2 regions of the Senegalia massiliensis genome follow, and region 2 is predicted to be linked to the other one. Evidence: riboswitches for the same ligand, from Rfam matches in the RefSeq annotation. Region 2 holds a riboswitch; the other holds the start of a gene.

Region 1 (7,055 bases), on a different contig from region 2:
TCAGAACACTCTACAACATAATCTATATCTTCAGGATTGATTTCATTTTTATTTAATAAATTTAACATTGATAGTACACCTGATGCCTTTACTACCAAATTCTCAAGTATTACATGTGCATTTAAATTCGTATCTATATCATGAGCTCTTTTAACACAACCTATAATCTCACCATTGTTATATAAAGCTTCAGCATGATTTTCATTTATTTCTTTTTCTATTGTAGCTATTTCTTCACCAGCTTTTAATTTATTAATTAATTCATCTGTTATAAGAGGATGCTTAACTAACTTTTCCCTTACATCATCTGTAAAAGAGTTTTCGAGTAAAACAAGATCAAATACGTCAACTATTTTCATTAGACCTAAAAATTCATCTTGCGGCATTATTTCTCCAAATTTTCCATATCTATCTGCATTCTCAACTTTTTTGTCAAACCAAGGTAATTTATAACCTCTTAATTCTTCTGGAGTAATATTACCTATATAAGTCTGATTTGCTGGATAACTTACAACTTCATCATAACTTCTTAAGTGACCTGGAACCTTTTTTAAATAATCTGAATCTGGATTAACATGTCTTTCTGTAGTTTGAGTAGTACCATTATGCATTATCATGTCTGGTGTATGAACTAATACATATCCTGTACCTTTTATTACTGAAAATGACATATTATATTCACCTCCATAAATTTTATTGGTTTTTAAAAAGGGTGATATTTCTATCACCCTAAATTTTATTCAAATACTTTTTGTCCATCTACTTCAGTTTCTAAAGCTTTTAATGATCTTTCAACTAAATCTCTTCTAATTGCTTTCTCATCATTGCTTTCTAAACTTGGATTTCCAAGTGGATGAGGTATTGCAACTGCAGGAACAATTCTATTTGCTCCAACTGTTAATGAAATAGGAACTACTGTACATATATGAACCACTGGTAGTCCTGCTCTTTCAATTTCTTTTACCATTGTTGCACCGCAACGTGTACAGGTGCCTCAGGTAGAAGTTAATATAACAGCATCTACACCATCAGCTAAAAGTTCTTTTGAAAATTCTTCTGCAAAGGCTTTAGCGCTTGCAACCGCTGTACCGTTACCTGTAGTTGTATAGAAATATCTATGAAGTTCTCCGATTTTTCCTTCTTTTTCTAAATCTCTCAATACATCTACTGGAAGTACTCTATCTGAATCTTCGTTAGCATAAACAGGATCATACCCACCATGTGCAGTTTCATATGTTTCAGATGTTAAGTCTTGTACACCATCTATATCATATTTACCGTACTTTGATGCACTTGATGATTCTATATGATCAGGATTTCCTTTTGGTACTATACCTCCAGAAGTAACTAATGCTATTTTAGCCTTAGTTATATCCTTAACTGCTGGGTTTGGATCTACTCTATCAAAACTAGGCATAGGATATTCTGTTTCAAATTCTTTATTATTTAACTTCTTGATGAGCATATCTACAGCTCTCTTTGATCCTCTTTCATCAGCAAAATAATTTCTCCTAATACCTCTTGGCATATAGCCTTCTTCTTTTGGAGAACCTATTTCTTCTCCTTTAGCAAGTTTTAAAGCTAAAGGCACCATTGTCTTGATTGCTTTTCTCATACCTGCTGCACTATTTTTAGTTTTTACTATATATACATCCTTTTTAAACATATCTGCACCAGGGTTTTCTTCATACATTCCAGTTAATACAGGAATATTTAAGTTTTCTTTCACAGCAGCAGTTATAGTACCACATGCTACTCCATATCTACCTGCATTAAAAGCAGGGCCTGCAACGAATAAATCTGGATCATACTTCTTTACCATATCTAAAACTTCAGACTTTGCTTCCTCTAAATTTTCATTGAAATATGAGTCACCACATATTATAGTAGCTACTATTTCAGCTTCATCACCTAATCTTTTAGCAAGTTCCATACCAGGACCTACTACTTCTTCTCTTACTTCTGGTTTATAATCTGCTTTTTCTTCACCACCAATACCAGCAAAAAACTGGTTAATGTAATGAACTACTTTTAATTTACTCATTATTTCCCCCCTCTCGAATTTTTCGGGTGTATTTATTAGTCATCAAATTTACAAAATTCTTCTCTTATATCTTTCATTTCTTCAATTATTTCATCTACTTCAAGAACCATTTCCATCATACCAATTTGGTCTTCATATGCTTCTTCATCTACTTCATTTTTGAATTGTGGTTCTACAGCATGATATACTCTAAGTCCTAACTGGACTCCTGCTAATGGACCAGCAAATGTAGGGTCTCCAGCTGTTACAGTTTCTGCAGCTAATCCTGCAGCTTCTGCTTCAGCAGCACCTAAAACTACGATTACATTTTCTGCACCGTGTTTTTCAGTAATATCTTTAACCCTCTTTTGATTTTCTAAGTCCATTGCTCCTGCGGCAGTTCAGACAAAACACTCAGTTGATGAGAACACAACTTCCGCTTCTGTTGATTTTAGGCATTCTTCCATAGCAGGACCAGGAATTCCATCTCTGTCCCCTATAATAACAACTTTTTTGCCATCATATAAGCTCATCTTTAACATCCTTTCTATTGTGAATTATATTTTTTATATTAATATCCTTTACTAGTTAACTTGTTAAATCCTAATTCATTGGTAGCACCAGTTATTGCTTGTATTTCTACAAATATACTACCATCTTCTTTAAGACTTCCATCAAATCCACCAGCAATAGTATCTACTACATTAACATGACCTATAATTTTATCCATTGGTGGTAATTCAATAGTTTCATTAGCATTTCCACCTGTTACAACAGCATCAGCTTTAGGATCTGCATCAGCAAGAGATTGACTTGCTCCGTCACGACCCGCATACTCATCTGTTATTATTACAGTGTCAATATTTTTATCTTCAATCTTCTTACAGTTCATGATTAAATCAGTATCTGGATTACCAAAACCTTCTTGAGAAATGATTACTCCATCTAATCCTAGATATTCTGCTAATTTAGCTGACCAATCAGATGATCTTTCCTTATCTGCAAGATAAACATTCTCATTTGTTATGATCATACCAACAAAATTTATTTCTTTTCCATGTTTTTCAAATAAATCATGAATTACTGGATTATTTAAGTGGTGATAAGTTGTATTTTTGTCACAAGCAGAAACACAATTTCCACTAATTATTGCTCCATCCATTATTTCTGTTGGATAAATCATTGTAGAAAGAGTTTGCTTTGCATCTACACCATATACATATGTATCATGCATTAAACCTTGACTTTGAAGCATTTGTACATATGCAACTTTTGGAAGGTCAGGATACTTTTCTACACTTTTTAAAAGTGGTAAAGTTTCATACTCATTAACCTCATCTGGTTCAATATCTTTACCAGCTTCTCCTAAATATTTAGAAGCTTTAAGTCCTGCCATTCTAAGTGCTTTTTCATGCTCATGTTGTTTTAGATCTTCTTTAACATCAATAGAAATAACAACATTATTTAGCTTAGAAAAAGGTGTATAGTCAGCTCCAGGTCCTTTCATGTCTATAATTCCTTCTTGAAAAGCAACTATTTTACCAGTTGTTACGACTGCTGCTCCCTTTAAGACATGAGTTCTTCCTGAACCCACTGTACCTACCTTTGATAATACTCCTGGATAAATTCCTCCAGAACCTTCTACCTTAACTCTAGGTTCAATTACATCCTTTACAGGTGTAATTCTAATGCTTTCACCTGGTCTAGCCATCTCTATGCTAATATTAGTAATGTTCTCATCCTCTAATAATAGATTCTTAAGCTCATTCTCATTTACATAAAGTACGCCATTATCAACCTTTGTTTCTTCTCCAAATTGAACATCCTTAATATGGATATTACCTAATTCCAGGCGCATACATTTCACCTCCTCTTTTTGTTTGGCTAAGACTATTTAATAGTCTTAGAAAATTTATATATATTTTTTTATCATTTCTTCAATTTTTCCTGGCTTAGCATCTTCCTTGGTAAGCTCATCTTGCTTTTCTCCATCTTTATAGATAGTAATTGTAGGAAGACCTAATACTTTTTGTTTTATAGCAAGTCTTCTAGCTGAAGACGTATCAAGTTTTACAAACTTGATTTTATCAGCATATTTTTCCTCTAATTCTTCAATATGTGGCATAAGTGCTTTACAAGGTTCACAACTTTTACCCCAAAAGTCTACTAATACATAACCCTCTGCTTCTAAAACCTCTTCTTCAAATGTTTTTTTATCTACCTCTAACATTTTTATACCCTCCTTTTAAATAGTTCTTTATTAAATAATGAGAAATATTATTCCTCAAAATTTTCTCCAATATACTTTTCAGCTTGAATTGCTGCAATTGCACCATCTGATGTAGCAGTTACTACTTGTCTAAGAGATTTTTGTCTTATATCTCCCGCAACAAAAACTCCATCAATATTTGTATGCATATTTTCATCACCTAATAGGTAACCTCTGTCATCCATATCAATTACATTTTTGAATAAATCACTTTGAGGAAGATATCCTACTAATACAAATATTCCAAATGTACCATCATCTTCATTTGCAACTATTTCAGTTTCTTCACCTGTTTTTTTATTTCTAAGTACCATTGATTCAACGATACCATCACCTTTTATCTCTTTTACTTCAGTATCCCAAATAAATTCTATTTTATCATTTTTAAATGCTTTCTCTTGAATAGATTTTGCAGCTCTAAGTTCATCTCTTCTATGAACTATAGTTACTTTTCTAGCAAATTTAGATATAAATAGTGATTCTTCAACTGCTGTGTCTCCTCCACCAATTACATATACGTCAAAATCTTCAAAAAATGCTGCATCACATGTAGCGCAATATGAAACTCCTTTACCAGTAAGTTCTTTCTCTCCTGGTGATCCTAAAAGTCTAGGTTTAGCTCCAGCTGCTATTATTACAGATCTAGCTTGATATTCACCTTTACTTCCTTTAACTACTTTTATTTCTTTTTCTAAATCTATTTCTGTAATTTCATCAATTTTTCTTTCTACATCAAAGCTATCTACTTGTTCTACCATTCTAGCTATTAACTTAGGTCCTGTAGGATCTTCAATAGAACCTGGATAATTTTCTAACTCTTCAGTAGTTACAATTTGTCCTCCAGCCTTTTCTTTTTCTAATATTAAAGTATCAAGTTTTGCTCTTCCTGCATATAATCCTGCAGAAAGACCAGCTGGTCCTGCACCAATTATAATTACATCGTAAATTTTATTCATTGTTACAACTCCTTTTTATAATATAGTCCTTATTGTAAATTATACCTTAACACAAAGATCTTTAAACAATTTTTATTATTTCTTAACACAATTATCTATTAATGATAAATCTACAATTTTAAAATCTTCTAAAGAATTTTCATCATATTTTCTATTTCCAATTTTATTTATAAATTTATCTGCTGTAACTATGGAATCTTCTATCACCATTAATGACTCTATATCTAATGTATTAGTTTCTTTAGATATTATAATTGATTTATATGGTGTCTCATTAGGCTTGATGCTACCCGATAAAGGATGTGTTAATAACTTATGTCCTACATGTATTTTGTCTCGTACATATTTTAAGACTTTCATATATGATATTTCCAAATAATCTACTTTGAACTTTTCATTATATTTTTTATGTACTAATGGATTATTAGTTATTATATACTCTGTCATTTTTTCACTCCTCAACCTTAGGAAAAGGTTTTTTTAAAATGTATTAAAAAAGAACATAAGCACCCAAGGTACCTATGCTCTGTTCTTGACCTGAGAGATTCTTCCATATAAGGAGTTGCTCCTTCGGTGCTTTCGCTTTTCAGAGTGCCATCCAAAAACGGTCCTTTTGCCTGAAAGTTTCACTATAGTTTGGCTTTCTATAGCTTACCCCTTCGGCGCCAATATATGATCTCTTCCGCAATTTTCATTTGGCAAATATTCAATTCTCTAATTCAATTACATTATAATATATTGTTATAGATAATACAATACTTTTTATAAGTTTTTTTGTGTTTTTGTTAAAAAATTATCTACTTAACTTTTATTAGTTCGTAATTTAAGCTACCTAGTCCTATTTGTTGACAATAATTTAATATTTTTTTGCCATCTATATTATGTATTGATTTAAATTTATCATCACCATTAGTATGATTATGAGAAAGCTTACTATCTTTATTTCCTACAGCTTTATCTATAAGATCAATACTTGCTTTATCAATTGCAACTGGATCAAATGATGCAAGTACTCCTATATCATTTACTATAGGTACATCATTCCATGGTACACAATCACATAATGGGGTTACATTCATAATAAAATTAAAATAAGCTACTTTTTCTTTTTTATTTTTTACAGCACCGTATGCATATTCAGCCATTTTTTCTAAGAAAACATTAGAGTCAGTCTCCCACTTAACTTCTATAGCTCTTGTAGGACAAACTGTAGTACACTCTCCACACCCAATACAAATATCATGTTCTATGTTTGCCTTGTCCTCTACATCTATAGCATCTACTGGACAATTTCTAGAACATATCCCGCAAGATATACATTTATCTTTAGATACAGATGGCTTTGCATCTGAATGTTGAATTTGTTTACCACTTGCAGAAGCACATCCCATGGCTAAATTCTTTATAGTTCCTCCAAATCCTGCCATCCCATGTCCTTTTACATGACTTAATACAACCATAGAATTTGCATTATAAATATCACCTGCAATTTTTGCTGTCTTACAATTTTTCTGTTTTATTTCTACATCAATAGAATTTTTACTATACAATCCATCAGCTATTATAATTGGTGCATTTACTACTGGATATGCAAATCCATTTTCAATTGCAGTTTTTATATGTATGACACTATTTGTTCTACTACCAGTATAGAGAGTATTGGTATCAGTTAAAAATGGACTTGCTCCATATTCTTTTACTTTATCTACAATTTGTCTTGCAAATGTTGGATGTAAATAAGCATGTCTTCCTTTTTCTCCAAAATGAACTTTAATTGCTGTAATATCTTGTTTGCTTAATATTTTTT
Region 2 (7,055 bases):
AAGGTGAATAATTTGTTAATTGCGTTAATTGGTATTATATTAGGAGTAGTAATAGGATTATATATGCCTGTTACTTTCTCATTAAGCTACTCAACATATATGTCTGTAGCTATACTTGCATGTATGGATTCAGTTTTTGGAGGAGTAAGGGCATCTCTTGAAAATAAATTTAACTCAGGGATATTTATTTCTGGTTTTATTGGGAATGCTATTTTAGCAGCATTGCTTGCATATATTGGTGATAAATTAGGAGTTCCCTTATATTATGCAGCAATATTTGCATTTGGAATTAGGCTTTTTAATAATTTTGCTATTATAAGAAGGTTTTTTTTCAACAAACAGCATTTGAACGATTAATAAAATGCTGATATAATATTGTTTATGTTCTAAATTTAATATTTAAAGATACTAAAATTATTGATTATAATGTAAAATAATATGATAAAATAATTATAATATTAAAATTATATTTTAAAGTTAAGAAGGATATAAGAATCCTATGTCGAATATAATTCTAATGAGATTTATCTTATAATAAGAGATGATTATAAAAGAAACGATAAAATGATAAAATGTAATAAGGGGGTTAAATTGTGTTTGAATTTGATGTAGATATGGAACAATTCGCTCAAATAAAAGTAGTAGGTGTAGGCGGCGGTGGAAATAATGCTGTAAATAGAATGATAGATGAAGGTGTTAAAGGAGTAAATTTTATTGCTGTTAATACAGATAGACAAGCTCTTCATTCTTCTCAAGCTGATATAAAAATTCAAATAGGCGAAAAGTTAACAAGAGGTTTGGGTGCTGGAGCTAATCCTGAAATAGGAAAAAAGGCTGCTGAAGAAAGTAGAAATGAAATACAAGAAGCATTAGAAGGTGCAGATATGGTATTTATAACTGCAGGAATGGGAGGAGGAACAGGTACAGGTGCTGCACCTGTAGTAGCTGAAGTAGCAAAAGAAATGGAAATACTTACAGTTGGTGTTGTAACTAAACCATTTATGTTTGAAGGAGGAAGAAGAAGTTCACATGCAGCTAAAGGTATAGAAGAATTACAAACTAAAGTAGATACTTTAGTTACTATTCCTAATGATAGATTGTTACAAATAGTAGAGAAAAAGACATCTATAATGGATGCATTTAAAATAGCAGATGATGTTTTAAGACAAGGTATTCAAGGGATATCTGATTTAATAGCTGTACCTGGACTTGTAAACCTTGATTTTGCTGATGTTACAACAATTATGTTAGATCAAGGATTAGCTCATATGGGTATTGGTAGAGCAAATGGTGAAAACAGAGCTACTGAAGCTGCAAAACAAGCAATACATAGTCCGCTATTAGAAACTTCTATTGAAGGTGCTAATGGAGTACTACTTAATATTACTGGAGGATCAAATCTTGGTTTATTTGAGGTGAATGAGGCAGCAGATCTTATTAAACAAAATGTAGATCCAGATGCAAATATAATTTTTGGTGCAGTTGTAGATGAAACTCTTAAAGATGATATTCAAATTACTGTTATTGCAACAGGCTTTAATAATAATCCTAAAGAGAATTCATCACAAAATCCTTTTAAAAATACTTCTGATAAAAATGATCAACATACACAAATTAACAAAGATAATAATGAAAAAAATGATTTGAAAGATGAACTAGATATACCAACTTTTTTAAGAAGAAGAACAAATAGATAATATAAAATAGAATTTTTAAAAGACTCATTTCGAATGACGAAATGGGTCTTTTTTCGACTTCAGACTTTGACATAATTTTAGATTAAACTTCTGTATAATAGGAATATATTGTACTATAAATGCATAAAAGTTTATAAGAAGATTTAATATAGTTTTATGCATAGATAAAATACATTTTAAGGGGGGCTAAATTTGTACATCTATGCTGAATATTTATTAATAGAAAATTTTATAATCAATTATATAATATTATATGTCACAAAAAGATTTACAAGAACAGATACTAATAATATAAGAATTATATTATCTGCATTACTAGGTGCTTTATATACATTAATAGTATTCATTCCCAAATTACATTTTATGGGCAATTTTATTGGGAAAATATGTATTTCTATAATTTTGATAATTTTAGCATTTAATCCTTTTAAACTTAAAAAGTTTTTAAAATTATTTGCTACATTTTATACAGTATCATTTGTATTTGCAGGTGGTTCATTTGCTCTTTTTTATTTAACTAATTCTAAAGTATATTTTGGAGAAGGCATATTTTATATAAAAAGTATAAATAATTTTAAGCCATCTATATTGATAGTTGGAATAATCATATCTTATATATTTTATAAAATAGCATCACAATATATTTATAGTAAAATAAGTAAAGAAAATATGTATGTAAGCTTTATAGTTAAATTACAAGATAAGACAGCAAGATTAAAAGGACTTGTAGATACTGGTAATTCACTAATAGATCCAATAACAAATATACCAGTTATTGTGGTTGAATTTTCAGCAATAAGTGAATTATTACCTAGTTCAATACGGGATATATTTACAATATATAGTGAAGATGATTTAAGTATAATATCAAGAGTAATATCTAATAGCAATGAACTTATTAAATTTAGACTTATACCATTTAAGTCAGTGGGCAAAGAAAATGGAATGTTACTGGGTTTTAAACCAGATAGAATAATCATTGAAAATGATGAAGACAAGCAAGTATCAGAAATTGTAATAGGAATTTATAATAGTCATTTGACAAATAATAATGATTATGTGGCCCTATTACATCCTGAAATAATTAACTAACTGGAGGCGTAAAAATTGAAAAAATTATTAACAATAATGAAATTAAAGATTAAAATTTTATATATTAAATGTTTAAAAATGCTAAATTTATATGAAGAAGAAAGTATATTTTATATAGGTGGAAGTGAAATTCTTCCTCCTCCACTAGAACCAGAAGAAGAAAAGTATTTAATATCTAAAATTGAAAATGATGAAAGTATAAAAACAATATTAATAGAGAGAAATTTAAGATTGGTTGTATACATATCAAGAAAATTTGAAAATACTGGTATAGGGATAGAAGATTTAATATCTATAGGTTCTATTGGACTTATAAAAGCTGTAAATACATTTAAACCAGATAAAAACATCAAATTAGCTACATATGCTTCAAAATGTATAGAAAATGAAATATTAATGTACCTAAGAAAAAACAATAAAACTAAAACTGAAATATCTTTTGATGAACCTTTGAATACGGATTGGGATGGAAATGAATTATTATTATCTGATATTTTAGGTACGGACAGTGATATAATTTTTAAATTATTAGAAGAGGAAATAGATAAAGAATTATTAATGGAAGCTATGGAGTCTTTATCTGAAAGAGAAAGAAAAATAATGGAGCTGAGATTTGGAATTAAAAAGACAGGTGAAGAAAAAACTCAAAAAGAAGTAGCAGATATTTTAGGAATATCACAATCTTATATTTCTAGACTTGAGAAACGTATAGTAAGAAGGTTACAAAAGGAAATAAGTAAAATGGTATAGCATACAAATGTATGCTATTTTTTTTTTAGGAAATAATAAATTAAAATATTTTATATGAAAAAATAACCAATTTACTTTTGTATAAAATATAAAGCTAAGGTAATAATTTATATTGAAAGGGGTAGATCATCTAGAAGGGAATGAACATAAATGTACATTAACAAAGTAGAAATTTGTGGAGTAAATACATCAGAGTTGCCCGTATTAACTAATAAAGAAATGAGGAAATTATTTGATAGAATTCATAAAGGAGATATGAAAGCTAGAGAAGAATTTATCCAAGGAAATTTAAGACTAGTTTTAAGTGTTATAAAAAGGTTTAACAAAAGAGGAGAAAATGTTGACGATTTATTTCAAGTAGGCTGTATAGGATTAATAAAAGCAATAGACAATTTTGACTTAAAACATAATGTGAAATTCTCAACTTATGCTGTACCTATGATAATAGGTGAAATTAGGCGATATTTAAGGGATAACAATTCTATTAGAGTTAGTAGATCACTTAGAGATATAGCATATAAAGCGTTACAAGCAAGAGAGCAATTGATAAAAAAGAATTCAAAAGAACCTACAATAACAGAAATATCTGATGAATTGAATTTACCTAAAGAAGATGTTGTATTTGCATTAGATGCTATTCAGGATCCAATATCCTTATTTGAACCTATTTATCATGATAATGGAGATGCAATATATGTAATGGATCAAGTAAGTGATGAAAAAAGTGAAGATGAACTATGGTTAGAAGAAATAGCACTAAGAGAAGGTATAAGAAAATTAAATGATAGGGAAAAGCTAATATTAAACTTGAGATTCTATGAAGGTAAAACTCAAATGGAAGTTGCAGAAGAAATAGGTATTTCTCAAGCTCAGGTTTCTAGATTAGAGAAAACTGCTTTAAATCATATGAAAAAATTAGTATAGATTCTATACTAATTTTTTTTATTATGCATAATTTAAGACAAGTTAATATAAATATATTATAAAAGGATAAGAGGTGATAATATGATTAAAGCATCGGAATTAACAGAAAAAGAAATAATAAATGTTGTTGATGGTTCAAAATTGGGTATGATAAATGATATAGAAATTGATTTGGAAAATGCAAAAATAAAAGCTATAATAATGCCCAAAGCTGGTGGAATAATGAGTCTTTTTACTAAGTATAATAATGTAGTTATTGATTGGGAGGATATAGTTAGGATAGGAAATGAAGTTATATTAGTAAACATAGATTCACAAAAATATAAAGATTTAAATGATAATATATAATTATTAAGAAAATTATAAATAATAAGTTAAAATAATAACTATTGTTGTAATAATTGCTCAAATATATTATTATGTAATTAATAATATAATACTCAGATGAGAATAACGAGAGATATCTTTAAATAGATAGCCGATGGAGCAATATATAAAATTCGCCATAATTTTTATAGAAACTCTCAGGTAAAAGGATCGTTATTTGATGAAACTCTGGAGAGATCGCTTTAGCGACGCCGAAGGAGAAATACATTAATATGTAAAGCTCTCAGGCTAGATACAGAGAAATATAAGGCATATATTTTGTATGTTTTTATATTTCTTTTTTTAATGTCCCTTAATGAAAACCTTTTCAAGGGGGAAAAATATTTAAGGAGTGATATGATGGTAGATTCAAAAAAAACAGCTTTATATGATTCTCATCTAAGGTTAAACGGAAAAATGACAGATTATTATGGATGGAAATTACCTGTAGAATTTGAAGGTCTTACTTTGGAGCATGAAGCAGTTAGAAGTGATGCAGGAATTTTCGATGTTTCTCATATGGGAGAAATTGAAATAAAAGGAGATGATGCAAAAGACTTTGTAGGTTATTTAGTAACAAACGATATAACAACACTTAAGAACAATCAAATTCTTTACACATTTTTTCTCTATCCAGATGGTGGAGTAGTAGATGATTTACTTGTTTATAAATTTTCTGACACCCATTATTTTTTAGTAGTAAATGCAAGTAATTTAGAAAAGGATTATGAATGGATAAAAGAAAACAGAAAAGATTATCATGTGGAAATTAATGATTTATCAGACAAATATTCTGAAATAGCTATTCAAGGACCTAAGGCTGAACAAATATTACAAAAAATTACTGACAAAAATTTATCTGATATTAAATTTTTCTATCTTGATAGAAATGTATTTGTTGATGGAAAAAAAGCTATAGTATCAAGAACTGGTTACACAGGGGAAGATGGTTTTGAAATATATTTAGCGAATAATGATATTGTAGAAGTTTGGGAAAAATTATTAGAAGTTGGCAAAGAAGAAGGAATAAAACCAGCAGGACTTGGTTCAAGAGATACCCTTCGTTTTGAAGCTAATTTGCCTTTATATGGAAATGAGTTATCTAAAGATATAACTCCATTAGAAGCAGGATTAGGATTTTTTGTTAAATTAAATAAAGAGTCTGATTTTATAGGGAAAGAAGCTTTAAAGAAACAAAAAGAAGAGGGATTAAAAAGAAAAATAGTAGGGTTTGAAATGATAGATAAAGGCATACCAAGAAGTGGTTATGAAGTATATAAGGATGATAAAAAAATTGGTTTTGTTACAACAGGTTATCATTCACCTACATTAAAGAAAAATATTGGTAAAGCAATGGTTGATATTGATTATGCAGATCTTGGAACAGAATTTGATATCAAAATTAGAAAAAGATTTGCAAAAGTTAAAGTTGTTAATACAAAATTTTTAAAACAAAATAAAAAATAAAAATTTAAGGAGGAATTTTAATGAAAACAGTAGAAGGTTTATATTATTCAAGTGATCATGAGTGGGTAAAGGTAGAAGGTAATAAGGCGTTAATAGGTATAACAGACCATGCACAACATAATTTAGGTGAAATAGTTTATGTGGAATTACCAGAAGTAGATGATGAGTTAGAAAAGGAAGAATCTTTTGGAGTAGTAGAATCTGTTAAAACTGCATCAGATATCTATATGCCAGTATCTGGAACTGTAATTGAAGTAAATGAAGAGTTAGAAGACTCTCCAGAACTTGTAAATGAAGATGCTTTTGGAAGTTGGTTTATAAAAGTGGAAATGGCAGATAACGCTAAATTAGATGATTTAATGGATAAAGAAGATTATGAAAAATTCTGTGCAGAGGAGGAATAATATGCATAGATATATACCTAATACTAAACAAGATAGAGATGAGATGTTAGATGTAATAGGTGCTAATTCTATTGATGATTTATTTAAGGATATTCCAAAGTCTTTAAGACTAGATAGAGATTTAAAAATAGATGATTCATTATCTGAATTAGAAATAAGAAATCATATGAAAAAGCTTGGAAATAAAAATCAAACTATTGATGACTTAACTTGTTTTTTAGGAGCAGGCATGTATGATCATTATATACCATCTTTAATAGGTCATATAGCATCTAGAGGGGAATTTTTAACGTCTTATACTCCTTATCAAGCTGAAATAAGCCAAGGAACACTTAGGGTGATTTTTGAATATCAG

The links. Region 2 has a riboswitch for glycine ahead of gcvT (glycine cleavage system aminomethyltransferase GcvT). Riboswitches for the same ligand answer to the same signal wherever they lie in the genome.
Region 1: it holds a riboswitch for glycine, as region 2 does, so the genes downstream of both, D3Z33_RS00540 (GrdX family protein) here and gcvT (glycine cleavage system aminomethyltransferase GcvT) in region 2, are expected to answer to the same signal.

What each region holds. Positions count from the first base shown of each region.
Region 1 covers NZ_QXXA01000001.1:111,924-118,978, reverse strand. Annotated here, with positions in the region: gene grdC (glycine/sarcosine/betaine reductase complex component C subunit beta) at 1-671, opposite strand, end outside; gene grdB (glycine reductase complex selenoprotein B) at 737-2,044, opposite strand; gene grdA (glycine/sarcosine/betaine reductase complex selenoprotein A) at 2,080-2,556, opposite strand; gene D3Z33_RS00555 (glycine/sarcosine/betaine reductase component B subunit) at 2,595-3,881, opposite strand; gene trxA (thioredoxin TrxA) at 3,936-4,253, opposite strand; gene trxB (thioredoxin-disulfide reductase) at 4,301-5,248, opposite strand; gene D3Z33_RS00540 (GrdX family protein) at 5,324-5,695, opposite strand; glycine riboswitch at 5,844-5,943, opposite strand; gene D3Z33_RS00535 (DUF362 domain-containing protein) at 6,046-7,055, opposite strand, start outside.
Region 2 covers NZ_QXXA01000007.1:154,896-161,950, reverse strand. Annotated here, with positions in the region: gene D3Z33_RS07905 (DUF881 domain-containing protein) at 1-11, shown strand, start outside; gene D3Z33_RS07900 (small basic family protein) at 64-357, shown strand; gene ftsZ (cell division protein FtsZ) at 594-1,697, shown strand; gene spoIIGA (sigma-E processing peptidase SpoIIGA) at 1,890-2,789, shown strand; gene sigE (RNA polymerase sporulation sigma factor SigE) at 2,826-3,539, shown strand; gene sigG (RNA polymerase sporulation sigma factor SigG) at 3,690-4,463, shown strand; gene D3Z33_RS07875 (YlmC/YmxH family sporulation protein) at 4,545-4,811, shown strand; glycine riboswitch at 4,908-5,013, shown strand; glycine riboswitch at 5,017-5,090, shown strand; gene gcvT (glycine cleavage system aminomethyltransferase GcvT) at 5,190-6,296, shown strand; gene gcvH (glycine cleavage system protein GcvH) at 6,317-6,700, shown strand; gene gcvPA (aminomethyl-transferring glycine dehydrogenase subunit GcvPA) at 6,702-7,055, shown strand, end outside.